One region of the Gordonia sp. HS-NH1 genome, then DNA from elsewhere that is predicted to be linked to it. Evidence: predicted binding sites of a transcription regulator. Region 1 holds the regulator's gene; the other holds the start of a gene.
What was found. Region 1 encodes LexA, which represses DNA repair genes until DNA is damaged. Its sites were predicted from a motif close to CGAACANNTGTTCG; they were not measured.

Region 1 (7,945 bases):
CTCGCTCGCCGTCGCGGCGCTCGAACGAATGGCGCCGGTCCGGGCGGCGATCGACCGGCACGCCGGTTCGCTGGCCGCCGACGACGTCGCCGAGCAGATCGACCACCTCGTGTTCGACGGATTCGTCGCAGCCACCGCCCGACGGCACCTGGAGAACCTGCCGCGCTACCTCGAAGGTGCGCAGGCACGTCTGGAGGCGCTGCCCGGGTCGGCATCGCGCGACCAGGCCGGTGTGGCGGTCATCGATCGAGTAGTCGAACGGTGGGCCCAACGACTCGAACAGGTGCCGGAACACCGACGGGCGATCGTCGACGACGAAGCGCAGTGGCTTGTCGAGGAACTACGCGTGGGATTGTTCGCCCAGCGTCTCGGTACCGCGTTTCCCGTCTCGGAGAAACGGGTCCTACGAGCTCTGGACCGGCTCGGCTGAGACGGTGTCGGCCCGCCCGCCGGACGCCGACTTCAGGTCGTCGATCTCGCGCTGGAAATCCTCCACCGAGTCGAACGACCGGTACACCGAGGCGAACCGCAGGTACGCCACTTCGTCGAGATCGCGGAGCGGACCCAGGATCGCCAGACCGACCTCGTTGCTGGGGATCTCGGCCGATCCGCTGGCGCGCACGGTGTCCTCCACCTGCTGGGCGAGCTGGGCGAGTGCGTCCTCGGCGACGTGTCGGCCCTGACAGGCGCGTCGGACACCGCGCATCACCTTCTCGCGACTGAACGGCTCGGTCACACCGTTGCGTTTGACCACGGCGAGCACGGCGCTCTCCACGGTCGAGAAACGGCGGCCGCACTCCACGCACGAGCGGCGGCGTCGGATGGCCTGCCCTTCGTCTGCGACACGCGAGTCGATGACCTTGGTGTCGTCGTTCTTGCAGAAGGGGCAGCGCATCGTGTCCTCACGCAGGTCGCGGGACGCTGGAACGCACCGAATCCGTGCGCCCCGCCGCTTCTCGGCCGGCCCCTGTGACATCGAGGATACCGCCCGGCCTCAGCGGTACCGGGGGGTGAGCAGGGGCTGGCCCACCTGCAGCGCACTCGTGGGCAGATCGTTCATCGCGACGATCTCGTCGATCACGATCTCGCGCGGCATCTCCGGCGCCACCCGGCCGGCGATCGTGCTCAGGGAGTCCCCCGCGCGCACGTGGACGACCTCCGCACTCACGGCGGCAGGGGTCATCGAGTCCGAGTAGTTCTGGCCGACGACGCCGAACACCCACACGACGAACGCCAGCCCGACGCCGGCGAGGACCGCCACCGCGGTGCGGCGACGGCGACGGAACACCGCGGCATCCGGCGCGAGAGGGCCCCGGCCCCTGGACCCCACCGCCGAGCCGCAGCTCGTGGCGCCGACACGCGGGGTCAGCGGTGACCCGCCCGCCGGACGGTTGCCTGCCGGCCGGTTGTCGACCGGGCGGCGACCGTCGGACAGCGGGGCACGGGTCCGGACGCGATCGGCGCGATCGGTACGCGCCCGAACGGTGTCGGGACGGTCGGTACGGACGGGAGCGACGAGAGTGTCGGTGCGCATGGTGCCCTCCGAGTGTTCGGTGCGAGATCCTCTGGGTGAGATCTTCTGGTGTGGTGTGTGGTGCTGTCGGTGTTCGAACTTCGATCAGGTGTTCGATGCACTGATGTTCGAATTTGTAGCACGGCGCACCGACAAAGTCTCGCGACACATCGAACAAATGTTTGAGGTGAGGGTCGCACTCCGCTAGGCTCGGACCCGGCTGAACATCCCCACCGGACATCCCACGGGCCATCTACCTGCACGTTCCGAAGACGAGAGGAACTGAACATGAGTGACACCGGCGACAGGCGCGGCCGAGCGCGGGGAGTCGACGACGAGGCCCCGATCGACGTCGCCGCCGCCGAGGCCTCACTCACCCCGCGACAGCTCGGGGTCCTGGAGGTGATCCGCCGCTCGGTTCGCGAGCGCGGTTATCCGCCCAGCATCCGCGAGATCGGCGACGAGGTCGGGCTCGCCTCGACATCGTCGGTCGCCCACCAGCTGCGAACGCTGGAACGCAAGGGCCTGCTCAAGCGAGATGCGAACCGGCCCCGCGCGGTCAACATCGCCCCGAGCGAGCCGCCGTCGCCGGAGACCCCCTCGGCCGGTCAACTACCCGAGCCGACCTTCGTGCCGGTCCTCGGTCGTATCGCGGCCGGTGGTCCGATCCTGGCCGAGGAGGCGGTCGAGGACGTGTTCCCGCTTCCTCGCGAGCTGGTCGGCGAGGGCTCGCTGTTCCTGCTGCGCGTCGTGGGCGAATCGATGATCGACGCGGCCATCTGTGACGGCGACTGGGTGGTGGTCCGGCAGCAGAACGTCGCCGACAACGGCGACATCGTCGCGGCGATGATCGACGGCGAGGCCACGGTGAAGACCTTCAAGCGTCAGGGCGCCAACGTGTGGCTGATGCCGCACAACGAACTGTTCGATCCCATCCCGGGCAACGACGCCGTGATCCTCGGCAAGGTCGTCACCGTGATGCGGCGAATCTGACCTCTCCGCCGACCGAACGGTCGAGCACTGCCGCGGCCGCTTCGCGCGCCGCGGCAGGATCGGACGTGGCCAGCGCGGCGTCGGCGGCAGCACGGCAGTCCTGTGTGGTCACCGCACCGAGCCTGGCCCCCACCGCGGCGGCCGCGGCGGGCGCACTGGACAGCGAGGTCACCCCGAGACCCACGAGGACGCAGGCGAGATTCGGATCGGCGGCCGCCTCACCGCAGACCCCGACCGGCTTTCCCTGTCGGACACCCGCGGCGGCAACACCCGCGATCAGGCTGAGCACGGCGGGTTGCCACGGGTCGGTCAGCCCGGCGAGATCGGCCGACATCCGATCGGCCGCCATCGTGTACTGCGTCAGATCGTTGGTACCGATGGACACGAAGTCCACCTCCGCGAGCACGGCCTCGGCGAGGATCGCCGCCGCGGGCACCTCGATCATGACCCCCGCGACCAGACCCCGACCCCGGACCTCCGCGGCGAACACCCGCGCCTCCGCCGGCGAGGCGATCATCGGCGCCATGACCCACGGCGCGACCTTCGAGCCGACGGCGGCCAGCGCGATCGCGTCGAGCTGATGTGCGCGGATCTCGGGATGCGCCAGGGCGATTCGATCCCCACGGACCCCCAGCGCCGGATTGGACTCGTCGGGATGCGTCACGAAGCGGAGCGGTTTGTCCGAGCCGGCGTCGAGGGTGCGTATCACCACCTTCCGCCCGTCGAAAGCACCGAGGACCTCACGGTAGATCCCGGCCTGCTCGTCCACCGACGGTTCGTCTGCGCGTTCGAGGAAGGCGAGTTCGGTGCGGAAGAGTCCGACACCCTCGACGGGGTGTCCGGCCGCGGCCCGTGCCGACGATCCGTCGGCGACATTGGCGAGCACTGACACACCCACGCCGTCGGCGGTGCGCCCCGGACCCGTCCAGCCGGCGACGACCTCGGCGCGTCGCCGGTCCTCCTCGACGCGTGCCCGGGCCGTGTCCGCATCGGGCTCGACCTCGATGCGACCGGTTGTTCCGTCGACGAGAACGGTTGTGCCGGGCTCGATCTCGGCCAGATCAGTGACCGCGACGACGCATGGGATCCCCAGCTGCCGCGCGATGATCGCGGTGTGACTGGTGGGGCCGCCCAATCGGGTGACGAGCGCGATCGTGCTCGCCGGGTCGAGGCCGGCGGTGTCGGCGGGCGCAAGATCGTCGGCGAGCAGCACCGACGGCACCTGCGGTGTCGGCACACCCGGCTCGGGCAGGCCGAGCAGTTCGGCGAGCACGCGGTCGCGGACGTCGTTGAGATCGGTGACCCGCTCGGCCATCAGCCCGCCGAGTTTGGTGAACACCGCCGCGAACTGCTCGGTGGCCGCGACGGCCGCGGCTTCGGCGGAGGCGCCCTTGGTGATGAGCGCCGTCGCGGAACCGATCCATCCCCGGTCCTCGGCCAGCCCCGCGGTCGCCGCGAGCACCTCCGCGGCCACCCCGGTGTTCTGGGAGGCGCGCGTGCGCAGTCGCGCAGCGACGGCCCCGGCAGCCGAGGCGAAGCGCGTCACCTCGTCGGCGCGGCGCTCCTCGGGGATCTCCACGCCGACGCCGAGCGTCTCCGGCGAGTGATCGGGCCGCTCGCCCGGCCACAGCGCCGGACCGTGCGCCAGTCCGCCGACCACCGGGGTCCCTGTCAGGATCTGCGCCATCGTCTTGCCTCTCACTCGACTATCGATGTGACCACCGTTACAAAAAGTGCTTGACTTGTCAACACAAACAGGCGTAAACACAATTACTACAACATCCAATCCCACACGCCTCAACAAGCGGGGTGGCTGGAACCTTCAGATCGGAGCGATGTGTACGCCGAGGAGAGACAACAGGCGATCGTCGACGAGGTGCGCGTCGCGGGGCGGGCATCCGTGGCCGCGCTCGCCGAGAAATTCGACGTCACCAGCGAGACCGTCCGTCGAGACCTCGCCGTTCTGGAGCGTGCCGGGCATTTGCAGCGTGTCCACGGAGGTGCCGTCCGCGCCGAGGTCATGCGGGCTCTGGGCGAACTCGGGATCGACGAGCGCGAGTCGAGCCAGATCGAACAGAAGACCGCGATCGGCCGCGCGGCGATCCGCTTCCTGCCGCCGGACGGCGGTTCCGTGCTCTTCGACGCCGGCACCACGACCTACCGCGCCGCCGAGGCCACCGCGCCGGATCGGAGACTCACCCTGTTCACCAACAGCCTGCCCATCGCCGGTCTGCTGGCCGGCACCCATCCCGACGGCCTCCATGCTCTCGGCGGACGCGTCCGCGGTCTCACCCAGGCCACCGTGGGCGTCGAGACGGTGGACGCACTCCGCCGGTTGCGCGTCACCACCGCGTTCCTCGGCACCAACGGTCTGAGCGAGTCCCACGGGTTGTCGACCCCCGACCCCGACGAGGCGGCGGTGAAGGCGGCGATGGTGGCGGCCGCACAACGCGTCGTGGTGCTCGCCGACAGCTCGAAGATGGACCGCGAAGATCTGTCCTCGTTCGCCGGGCTCGACGACGTCGACGTCCTCATCACCGACTCCGGGATCGACCCGGCCTTCTCGGCGGCCCTGTCCGCGCGCGGCGTCGAGGTGGTGATCGCATGATCGTGACGGTCACCGCGAACCCGAGCCTCGACCGCACCCTCGAACTCGGCGCACCGCTCGCCCGCGGCGAGGTGCAGCGTGCCGGCGTGGTCCGTACCGAACCCGGCGGCAAAGGTGTCAACGTGTCCCGCGTCGTCGCGGCCGCCGGTCTGTCCACCCGTGCCCTGCTCCCCGCCCGGTCGGGCGATCCGCTGCGCACCGCACTCGACGACCTCGGACTCCCCTACGACGCGGTGCCCGTCGACGGCGAGGTCCGCTCCAACATCACCATCGCCGAGTCGGACGGGACGACCACCAAGATCAACGCGCCGGGCGTCGCCCTGACGACGCAGGATCGCGAAGCACTCGTCGGACTCGTCCGCGCTCACGCCGACTCCGCGCACTGGGTCACCCTCTGCGGCTCGCTGCCGCCCGGCGTTCCCGATGACTGGTACCGCTCGATCGCCGACGACCTCGTCCTCGCCGGATGCCGGGTCGCGGTGGACACCTCCGGCGCTCCGCTCCGTGCCGTCGTCGCCGGTCGCGTCGACCTGATCAAACCCAACGAGGACGAGCTCGCCGAGCTGACCGGCGCCGACCCGGCCATACTCCGAGACGCTCTCTCCCGCAACGATCTCGGACCCGTGGTGGAGGCCGCGACCACGATCGCGGAGGAGATCGGCGGCAACGTCCTGGCAACGCTCGGGTCCGCCGGCGCCGTCCTGGTCACCGCGTCGGGCGCCTGGTCGGCGACGCCTCCGCCGATCGTCCCGCGCAGCACCGTCGGCGCGGGCGACTCCTCGCTCGCCGGTTTCCTCATCGCACAGAGCACCGGGGCCTCGCCCGCCGAGTGCCTCCGGTCTGCGGTGGCGTATGGCGCCGCGGCTGCCTCACTGGCGGGAACACAGGCTCCGACTCCCGACCACCTCGACCTCCCCGGCGTCCGGGTGACCGAACTGTCGGGAGCCGCCCGCATGACCTGACGCCACATCCCGTAACCCGGACCGCCCGCCCGATACCCCCGCCCTGTTCCACCCCGTTCACCGAAGGACATCCCATGACCGAGCAGATCATCACCGCACAGACGGTGAGTCTCGACGTCGACGCCGGCGGCGATCCCGCCGCCGTCATCACGACCCTGGCCGATGCGCTCGCCGCGGCCGGCCGGACCACCGATCCCGCCGATCTCGCGCGGGCCGCTCTCGACCGGGAGGCCAAGTCCGCGACCGGACTTCCCGGCGGCATCGCCATCCCGCACGCCCGCACCGCGTCGGTGACCGCGGCCAGTCTCGCCATGGCGCGACTGTCCCGCAAGGTCGACTTCGGCGCACCGGACGGGCCGGCCGACCTGGTCTTCCTCATCGCCGCCCCCGAAGGTGGTGCCAGCGCGCACATGAAACTCCTCAGCTCGCTGGCCCGCTCGCTCGTCCGGCCCGACTTCGTGGCCTCGCTGCGCGCGGCGGAGAACGAGGAGCGCGTGATCGAGCTGGTCAACGAGGCCGTCGATCCCGCGCCGCCGGCTCCGGCTGCCCCGGCAACCGCTTCCCCGGCGACCGCGGACACGGCGGTGTCGACCGCGAAGGCCGAGAGCTCGCCGGTACGTAGCGATTCGGACCAGACCCCGGACCAGTCACCGTCGAAGCCGCGGATCGTCGCGATCACCGCGTGTCCGACCGGGATCGCCCACACCTACATGGCCGCCGATGCACTGAAGTACGCCGCCGAACGGGCCGGTGTCGAGTTCGCGGTGGAGACCCAGGGGTCCTCGGCCACGACCGCTTTCGATCCGGACGTGATCGCCTCGGCCGACGCGGTCATCTTCGCCACCGACGTCGGGGTCAAGGGCCGCAACCGGTTCAGCGGCAAACCCGTCATCGCGTCCGGGGTGAAACGCGCGATCAACGAGCCCGACGCGATGATCGCCGAGGCGGTCGCGGCGGGACGCAACCCGAATGCGACACGGGTCACCGCCGACGGCGCGGACGCCGGCGGGGACGAGTCGTCGGGATCAGGTGTCGGCCTCGCCGGCCGCACGCGCCAAGCGCTGATGACCGGTGTGAGCTACATGATCCCGTTCGTCGCCGCCGGCGGCCTGCTCATCGCACTCGGATTCCTCCTCGCCGGTTACGAGGTCGCCAACACGACCCTCGACGACGGCGGCACCCTCAGCGACGGTGCCTTCATCGCGCTGAACAACAGCCTCTGGGACCTGCCGTCGGGCGGACTCCTGCAGTATCTGGGCGCGGTGAGCTTCGCGATCGGCTCGGGGATCATGGGGCTGGCGGTCCCGGTGCTCGCGGGCTACATCTCCTTCGCGATCGCCGACCGCCCGGGCATCGCACCCGGTTTCGTGGCCGGCATCGTCTCGCTCGCGGTCGGCGCCAGCTTCATCGGCGCACTGATCGGCGGTCTCATCGCCGGCGTGGTGTGCTTGTGGATCGCTCGAACCCCGGTGCCCCAGTGGGCGCGTGGCCTGATGCCGGTCGTGGTCATCCCGCTGTTCGGCAGCATGATCGTCGGCGGACTGCTCTACATGGTCTTGGGCAAACCTCTCGCGTGGCTGACCGAGCAGATGAACAGCGGTCTCGAGAGCATGTCCGGCGGATCAGCCATCGCCCTCGGCGTCGTGCTCGGCCTGATGATGTGCTTCGACCTCGGCGGACCGGTCAACAAGACCGCCTATCTGTTCGCCACCGCGGGCATCGCCGACGCGGCGACCGCAGGCACCGCGCAGTACCAGATCATGGCCGCCGTCATGTGCGCCGGCATGGTCCCCCCGTTGGCGCTCGCCCTCGCCACGGTGTTGCGTCCCGGCCTGTTCACCGAACCGGAGCGCGAGAACGGCAAGGCCG
Region 2 (7,945 bases), on a different contig from region 1:
GCCCGACATGAAGGCATCGTGGTCACGGCGCAGATCACGATCGAGCACCGTGAGATCGGTGGACGACCGGATGGGCACAGTCATGTGCGGAATCGTACCCAAAGCGGCCGCCGATCATGCCCAACCGCGCGGCCTCACGATGCTCGCGGCCTTGTCGAGGCATTCCTGCCATTCCCGGGCGGGGTCGGAATCGATGGTGATCCCACCGCCGACGCCGAGGGCGAGGGTCCCGTCGGGGGTGATCTCCACGGTCCGGATGGCGACGTTCAGGTCGAGCGCGCGGTCGGGGCCGGCCATGCCGATCGCCCCGCAGTACACGCCGCGCGCGTCTGCCTCCCAGCCGTCGATCAGCTCCATCGCCCGCAGCTTCGGAGTGCCGGTGACCGACGCCGGGGGGAACGTCGCCGCGAGGACGGCGTCGTTGCCCGTGCCCGGGGCCAGGATCGCCTCGACGCGTGACACGAGGTGCCAGACGCCGGGCGCGGGCACCACCGTCAGGAGCTCGGGGACGCGCACGCTGCCGGTCACCGCGATGCGCCCCAGATCGTTGCGGACCAGGTCGACGATCATGATGTTCTCGGCGATGTCTTTGGCGGAGGCGGCCAGCGTATCGGGGTCGGCGAAGGCCGGCAGGGTGCCCTTGATCGGCGACGACGAGATGATGTTGCCGGTCCGGCGCAGGTAGGTCTCCGGTGAGAGGCTCGCCACCGACCCCCAATCTCCCTGCAGGAAAGCGGCTTTCACCGGTGCGGTGGCTCCGGCGACATCAGTGAAGTAGTCGACCGGGCGGCCGGTCAGTGTCCCGGTGAAGCGGGTGCACACGCATGCCTGGTACACCTCGCCCGCGCGGATCGCCTCGAGGCACTCCGCGATGGCGTCCAGGTGCGGAACACGTTGCGGGGGATGCCATTGCGCCGTCGGGACGGTGTCGGTCCGACGATGAGTGACAGAGGTGCGAGCCGCCCCGGCGGAGTTCACCACCGCCTCCGCCCAGTCGGGTACACCGGTGCCGGCGCAGCTCCAGCGACCGTCGCGGAGTACGAGCACGCCGTCGGTGTGCCCGCCGACATTCGGTGGCAGCGACGCGTCGTGCGGCCGCACCGGGAAACCGAGGTAGCCGAACCAGAATCGATCGGGGTCGTCCGGCGGGAGACAGCCGGGCGTCAGTTCGATCGAGGGCGCGATGACGGCGTCGGCGTCGTACCAGTCACCGATCAGCGCGGCGGGCGGCGGCAGTCGACGCGCGGCGGTCTCGGCGTGCAGGGCGCGCAGCACGTCGAGCGCCGGTGCTGTCGCGCTCGGGCCGAGCGAGCCAGACCCCACCCCGTCCGACGAGATCATGCTCGGCGTGCGGGATCAGTTCTCGTACCGAGGGAACACCGGTGACGGCTTCGGCAGCGCAGTACCGGGCGCCAGGCGGGTGCCCACGGCGGTGAATCGACGGTCGTCGCCGACGACGAGGAGGTCGAGGATCTTGCCGGACGACTCCGGCATGACCGGCTGGCTCAGGAGTGCGACGATGCGCACGACCTCGGCGCAGACGTAGAGCACCGTGCCGGTGCGCTCGAGATCGGCCTTCGCCAGTTTCCATGGCTCCTGCGCGGAGATGTACCGGTTGGTCTCGGCGAGCGTCGACCACAGGGCCTCGAGTGCCAGGTGGATGGCCTGGTTGTCGATATGGGTTCGCACGGTGTCGAGCAGCGAGTCGGCACGCGCCAGCAGCGCGGCGTCGGTCTCGGTGAGCTCGCCCGGCACCGGCAGGGTGCCGTCGAAGTACTTGCCGACCATCGACAGCGTGCGCTGGGTCAGATTGCCGAACTCGTTGGCGAGGTCGGCGTTGATGCGGGACACGATCGCCTCGGCGGAATACGAACCGTCCTGACCGTAGGACACCTCGCGGAGGAAGAAGTAGCGCACCGGATCGAGGCCGAACTCGTCGATGAGGTTCTCCGGGTCGACGACGTTGCCGACCGACTTGCTCATCTTCTCGCCCTTGTTGAACAGGAAACCGTGCGCGAAGACCCGCTCGGGCAGGTCGATACCCGCACTCATCAGGAAGGCAGGCCAGTACACACAGTGGAACCGGATGATGTCCTTGCCGATGATGTGCAGGTCGGCGGGCCAGTAGCGGGCGAACGTCTCCGGGTCGTCGACGAAGCCGACGCCGGTGAGGTAGTTGGTGAGCGCGTCGACCCACACGTACATGACGTGTTCGGGATGGTCGGGGACCGGCACGCCCCAGTCGAAGGTGGTGCGCGACACCGACAGGTCGGTCAGGCCGCCCTTGACGAAGCTGATGACCTCGTTGCGCCGGACGTCGGGGCCGATGAAGTCGGGCCGGGATTCGTACAGCTCGAGCAGTTTGTCCTGGTAGGCGGAGAGCCGGAAGAAGTAGGTCTCCTCCTCGGTCCAGGTCAGCACGTGCCCGGTGTCGGCGGCCACCCGGTCGCCGGCCTCGTTGACCTCGGTGTCGCCCTCGCTGTAGAAGGTCTCGTCGCGGACGTCGTACCAGCCCGAGTACTTGTCGAGGTAGATGTCGCCGCGGTCGCTCATGCGCCGCCAGATCTCTTCCGATGCCCGCTTGTGGTCCTCGTCTGAGGTCCGGATGAAGCGATCGAAGCTGGACCCCAGCCGCTCCTGCAGCGCCTGGAACCGGTCGGAGTTCCGGTTGGCGAGCTCTGCGGTGGGGATGCCCTCGGCGTTCGCGGTCTGCTGCATCTTCTGCCCGTGGACGTCGGTGCCGGTCAGGAACCGGACGTCGAAGCCGTCGAGTCGCTTGAACCGTGCCAGGGCGTCGGCCGAGATGTACTCGTAGGCGTGCCCGATGTGCGGAGCGCCGTTGGGGTAGGCGATCGCGGTGGTGATGTAGTACGGGCGTCCGCCGCCGTGGGAGGTACCGGACGGATCAGGGCTGGTCAGATCGGGTGCCATAGTGCCCAACAGACTACCGATCGGTGGAGACGACACCCAATTGCGGTCCGCACGATTCCTGACCGGCCCTGGTCGATCTTGCGGGTGCGCACAGTCTGTTGAAGGCTGCGGACGACGCGCCCGGGTCGGCACCGCGCGTACAGGTAGGGGACCGGCGCGCTGACCGACCTCGGACCGGTGCTGCGTCCGATCCTGCAGCCGGGTGCGTCGCCGGATACCGCGCCGGGCTCTCACACTGTGGAGTTGTCAAAGAACTGTTGTGACGATCGGGTCGCCGGGTTCTACGTACGGGTACGTCGTCGTCTCACTCGAAATGCGAGTCCGACAGCTCGGACTTGAGCGACCTACACAAGCACGTCGTCGAGCCGCATGGTGCGTCGGTTGTAGGCGGGCCGTGGCCGGCGGTCGGGGTCGATGTCTGCAGGAGGGATCAGCCAGGGGTGGCGGTCGTGGCCCATGATCACTTCCCAACCGTGGTGATGTACCTGGGTGTGACAGCGTTGGCAGAGCAGGCATCCGTTGTCGAGGTCGGTGGGGCCGCCGTCCACCCACGGCACGATGTGATGCACCTCCGTATGTGCCGCGGGTGCACCGCATTTGATGCAGCACAGGTCGCGGACCGTGATGGCCCTTCGTAAGTGAGACGGGAAGAGTCGTCTGCTGGTCCCCATCTGTAACGGCACTCCTTCTCGGTCCAGCACGATCTCGCCCACGATGGCGTCGCACGAGAGTCGTCTCGCGGTGGCCTGTGACACCGAACCGACCCAGGGCAGTCTCGCCGGCTCCTTCGCATCGGCCGGGATCGTGACCAGTAGTTGGGTTCTGGGTGTGCCGCTGGTGTCGAGGGTCGCGCCGATCGCCGCCTGATCCAGCAACAATTCGAAGCCGTCCGCCCACCGTTGTTCGCGCGTACGCCGATCCTCACTGCCGTCGGGCTCTGGTCGCGGGCAGGATCGCTCGTCGATCATGGACAGGAACTTCTCACCGATCACAGCTGTGACGTCGGCCTTGATCTCCACGCGACCGTCGTCGGTGATGTGCGAGTTCACCGCGTTCAGGGAGGAGTCCTCGGCAGCGGGGATGGCGTCGTCGGCGGTGACCTGGATGCGGTGGGAGATGGTGCGTGCGTGGTCGGCGACCTCGGTGGGGGTGGCACCCGAGAATGCCTGCGCCAGTAGTTCGGACTCGTAGCGCTCTCGATCGTCGTCGGAAAAATCTGTCGGGGTTCGTTTCTCGATGATGGTCATGCCACGGACAACGGCGTCGACGCATTCGGTCGCCAGATACCCGTCAGCGGCGCATGCGCCGAGCTTCGGCAATGAGTCGATGCCCGCCCCGATTCGCACGCTGCGGTGAGCGACCGCCGGCGCGAAACCCATCTCGATCAGCACCCCGCGCGTGGTCGACCCCACCTTGTCGGCCGCGCCGGTCGCATCGAAAGCTGCTGCGTGCACGGCGATCTGATGGCCTACCGCGTTGTACAGGAACCGGAGCTCGTCCAGTCGGTCGAGAATGCCCCGACCGGTCGGGTCGATCGGTGGTCCGAGTGCGATGACGACGTCGCGCATCTGGGGGAGCGAGGGCATGCCACCAAGGTAGTCGACAATTTGTTCGAAGGCGAGCGATTTCCACAACCAATAGTGCCCAATTAAATTACGCGGCAATGCAATTAACTTGTGCACCCTCAGTGAGCAGCAGTACCGCCAGTGAACTGCAGTGAACCGAGGTGAACAGAAGTCTCATGAGTCCCAACGTTTCACGTCGAGTGAGAATCGACGGCGACATCACCGCATTGCTGGGCGTTGTTCCGGATCGGCGGACCGCGCCATAGTGGCTCTGCCACAACGGATTCAGAGAAGTCGATCAGTCCCCGGGCCGCTGATCCAGGATCACGATCGCTGTTCGCGCCACCATGCTGTCGGCGTCACCGATGAACGCTTGCAGCGCCGAAGTCGCTGCGGTACCGGGTATCTCGGCCAGCGCCTGCACCAGTCGGGATCGCACGGCCGCATCCGGGTCGGCCCCCAGGCGGTCGACGAGCAGGTCGACGATCCGCTCGCGGTGGGCTTCGTGGCCGGCGAGGATCTCGGCGGCCTCGACATCGCGGTCGCCGGCGGCGATGAGCTCGACGAGTCCGTCGACCGCCGCGTCGATGCCGCGCCGCCCGAGCGTCAGGGCGGCCACGCGCCGGACCACGGTGTCGGGATCGTCGAGCAGGCTGTGCAACACCGCGTCGACCTGATCGTTCTCCGCGAGTGCCGCCAGCGCGGTGACCGCGCGACGCCGGATCATCGGATCGGGGTCGGCGGCGCCGTCGGAGAGTCGCCCGACTCCGCCCGGTCTCTGCGCGAGCGCCCACCGGAGCGCACCGGCGACGTTGGGATCGTTCTCGGCCAGCAGCGCGTCGGCCAGCGACTCCCCGGACACGCCCACCTCGCCGGCGAGCAGCGCGGCCCGCTGGCGAAGGGCCGCGTGTTCGGACTGGACCGCACGGAGCAGACCGATCACGTCGAGTACCGACGTCCACTCGGTGGGACCCGTCACCGCGACGCGCTGCAGCCGCTCCAGGAGCCGCGTGTCCGCGGCGATCCGCGCGCGGGTGTCGTCGATGAGCCGGTCCATCAGCGAACCGGGTTCGAAGTCCGGATCGTCGAGCGCGCGACCGACCTCGCGCAGCGAGAGTCCGAGCGATCGGAGACTCTCGACGTGCATGAGCCGCTCGAGATCCGCCGCGGCGTACTCCCGGTAGCCGCCCGACGTCCGCCCGGTGGGCCGTACGAGTCCGAGTGAGTCGTAGTGGCGCAGCATCCGGCTGCTCAAGCCGGTCTGCTGCGCCACCTCGCCGATCAGCACCGTCACGCCCCGTCGACCGACTCGGCGCCGGACGAATGCTGCTCGGACGAATCGCCGTCGGACGAATCCCTTTCGGAGGCATCACCGTTCAAGCGCGAGGCGAACTCCAAGGTGGCCTCGAAGTCGCTTTCCGGATCGTCGATCAGTCGCTCGGTCGCGGCCACGTGCGCCCGCACCTCGCGATCACCGCGCTTCTTCGCGGTGGCGAGCGGCCCAGCCGCGGAGTCGCCGAGTCCGGCGAGGGCACGGCTGAGACTCCGCCGGACGTCGGTGCTCCCGCGGCCGAGTTCGCCGGCCAGTTCGTTCGCGAGCCAGGCCTCGCGGCCGGCCGGGACCAGGACGGCGGCGGCCCGCCAGGCGGTGCGCGCCACCTCGTCGTCGGCGTCGTGCAGGAGCGTGGGGGAGATCGACGTCCATGCCGACCGGTCGCCGATCTTCGACAGGGTGTGCAGGGCCTGCGCCCGGGCCTGGGGTGACGCCGACTCCAGCTGGGGGAGGAGGACGGGCACCGTGAGGTCGGCCGGTAGGCGCGTCAGGGCCCAGGTCAGCATGTCCCGCACGAAGAAGTCCGGTTCGACGGCGCAGCGTCGGATGAGATCGTCGACGTACCCGGGATGCGGGTTGGTGCCCGCGGCCATCGCGGCACGGAGCCTCGTCGACGCGTCACCGGCCGCGAGTGCGGCCACGAGCGCGGGATCGAACGGTCGAATAGTCTGGTCGGTCATCGTCGACCACCTCCTTCGCCGTCGATCACACCCCTTGACACAGTGACAACGTCAAGTGCGCGGACCCCGACCGTCGGGCCGGGCCCTAGATCTCCCGTCGGTAGGGTTCGCATCCCGGTGGCGCCTTCGGCGGCTCGCGATACTCCAGCTCCGGGATGTGCATGGTCACCGGGGCCGACTCGAGCGTGAACTTCTCGCCGTGATGGGCCAGGTCGATCGGCGGACCCGACAGCAGCCGGTACGTCGCGTTGTCCTTGTCGACGGCCACCACGATCTTCGAGTCGCGGATGATCATGCGGAACGACATGTACGTCAGCCGCCGGGGGAGCCGGGGCGCGAACGTGATGTTCCCGCCGAAGTCGCGCATGCCGCCGAAGCCCGCGACGCAGTCGGTCCAGGCACCGGCCAGCGCGGCGATGTGCAGGCCGCTGCTGACGTTGTTGTGCAGGTCGTGCAGATCGGTGAACACCGACTCGGCGAGCAGATCGTAGGCGAGGTCGGGGTAGCCGACCTCGGCGGCGGTGACCGCCTCACAGCACGCCGACAGCGACGAGTCGCGGACGGTCAACGGGTAGTAGTAGTCGAAGTTGCGCAGCTTCTGCTCGGCGGTGAACGCATCGCCGAACAGGTAGGTCGCGAACACCAGGTCGGCCTGCTTGACCACCTGCTTGCGGTAGAGGTCGTAATACGGGTAGTTCAGCAGGAGCGGATAGCGTCCGACCGACGACTCGAAGTCCCAGGCGCCCAGCAGGGTGAACGACTCACACTGCTGGTGGACGCCGAGGGCGTCGTCGTAGGGGATCGTCATGTCGTCGGCACACGCTTCCCAGTGCGCCGCTTCGGCGGTCGTGACCCCGAACTGTTCGGCGAGGTCGGGCCGGCGGTGTACGGCCGCCACGGCGTCCCGCAGGTTCTGCTGCGCCGCGAGGTTGGTGAAGGTGTTGTTGTTCACCACGGCGGTGTACTCGTCGGGACCGGTCACGCCGTCGATGCGGAACTTGCCGTTCACGTCGTGGTGCCCGAGGCCGGCGAACAGTCGTGCGGTCTCGACGAGGAGTTCGACGCCGCACTCGGTCTCGAACTGTTCGTCGTTGGTCGCCCGGAGGTAGCGGGCCGTGGCGTTGGCGATGTCGGCGGACACGTGCACGCCTGCGGTGCCCGCGGGCCAGTAGCCCGAACACTCGTCGCCGTTGATCGACCGCCACGGGAACATCGCCCCGCGCTGACCGAGTTCGGCGGCGCGGGATTTCGCCTTGTCCATGGTGGAGTGGCGCCATCGCAGTTCCTCGCCGGCGGCGGCGGGGACCGTGTAGGTGAGCATCGGGAGGATGAAACTCTCGGTGTCCCAGAAGGTGTGACCGTCGTAGCCGGGGCCGGTGAGCCCCTTGGCCGGGATGGCGCGGGACTGACCGCGCGCGCCGGCCTGCAGCACGTGG

Region 2: a site for LexA is predicted at 4,532-4,545, ahead of AMD30_RS08235 (HNH endonuclease signature motif containing protein). Genes of this name have one in related genera too.

The regions. Positions count from the first base shown of each region.
Region 1 is NZ_LIYC01000002.1:302,180-310,124, forward strand. Features, by position in the region: gene hrpA (ATP-dependent RNA helicase HrpA) at 1-430, shown strand, start outside; gene nrdR (transcriptional regulator NrdR) at 404-895, opposite strand; gene AMD30_RS03205 (LysM peptidoglycan-binding domain-containing protein) at 995-1,534, opposite strand; gene lexA (transcriptional repressor LexA) at 1,802-2,506, shown strand; gene AMD30_RS03220 (phosphoenolpyruvate--protein phosphotransferase) at 2,484-4,193, opposite strand; gene AMD30_RS03225 (DeoR/GlpR family DNA-binding transcription regulator) at 4,344-5,114, shown strand; gene pfkB (1-phosphofructokinase) at 5,111-6,076, shown strand; gene AMD30_RS03235 (PTS fructose transporter subunit IIABC) at 6,151-7,945, shown strand, end outside.
Region 2 is NZ_LIYC01000008.1:59,732-67,676, reverse strand. Features, by position in the region: gene AMD30_RS08250 (helix-turn-helix domain-containing protein) at 1-84, opposite strand, end outside; gene AMD30_RS08245 (aminodeoxychorismate synthase component I) at 115-1,341, opposite strand; gene metG (methionine--tRNA ligase) at 1,357-2,931, opposite strand; gene AMD30_RS08235 (HNH endonuclease signature motif containing protein) at 3,276-4,517, opposite strand; gene AMD30_RS08230 (HEAT repeat domain-containing protein) at 4,795-5,784, opposite strand; gene AMD30_RS08225 (HEAT repeat domain-containing protein) at 5,787-6,509, opposite strand; gene AMD30_RS08220 (glycoside hydrolase family 65 protein) at 6,595-7,945, opposite strand, start outside.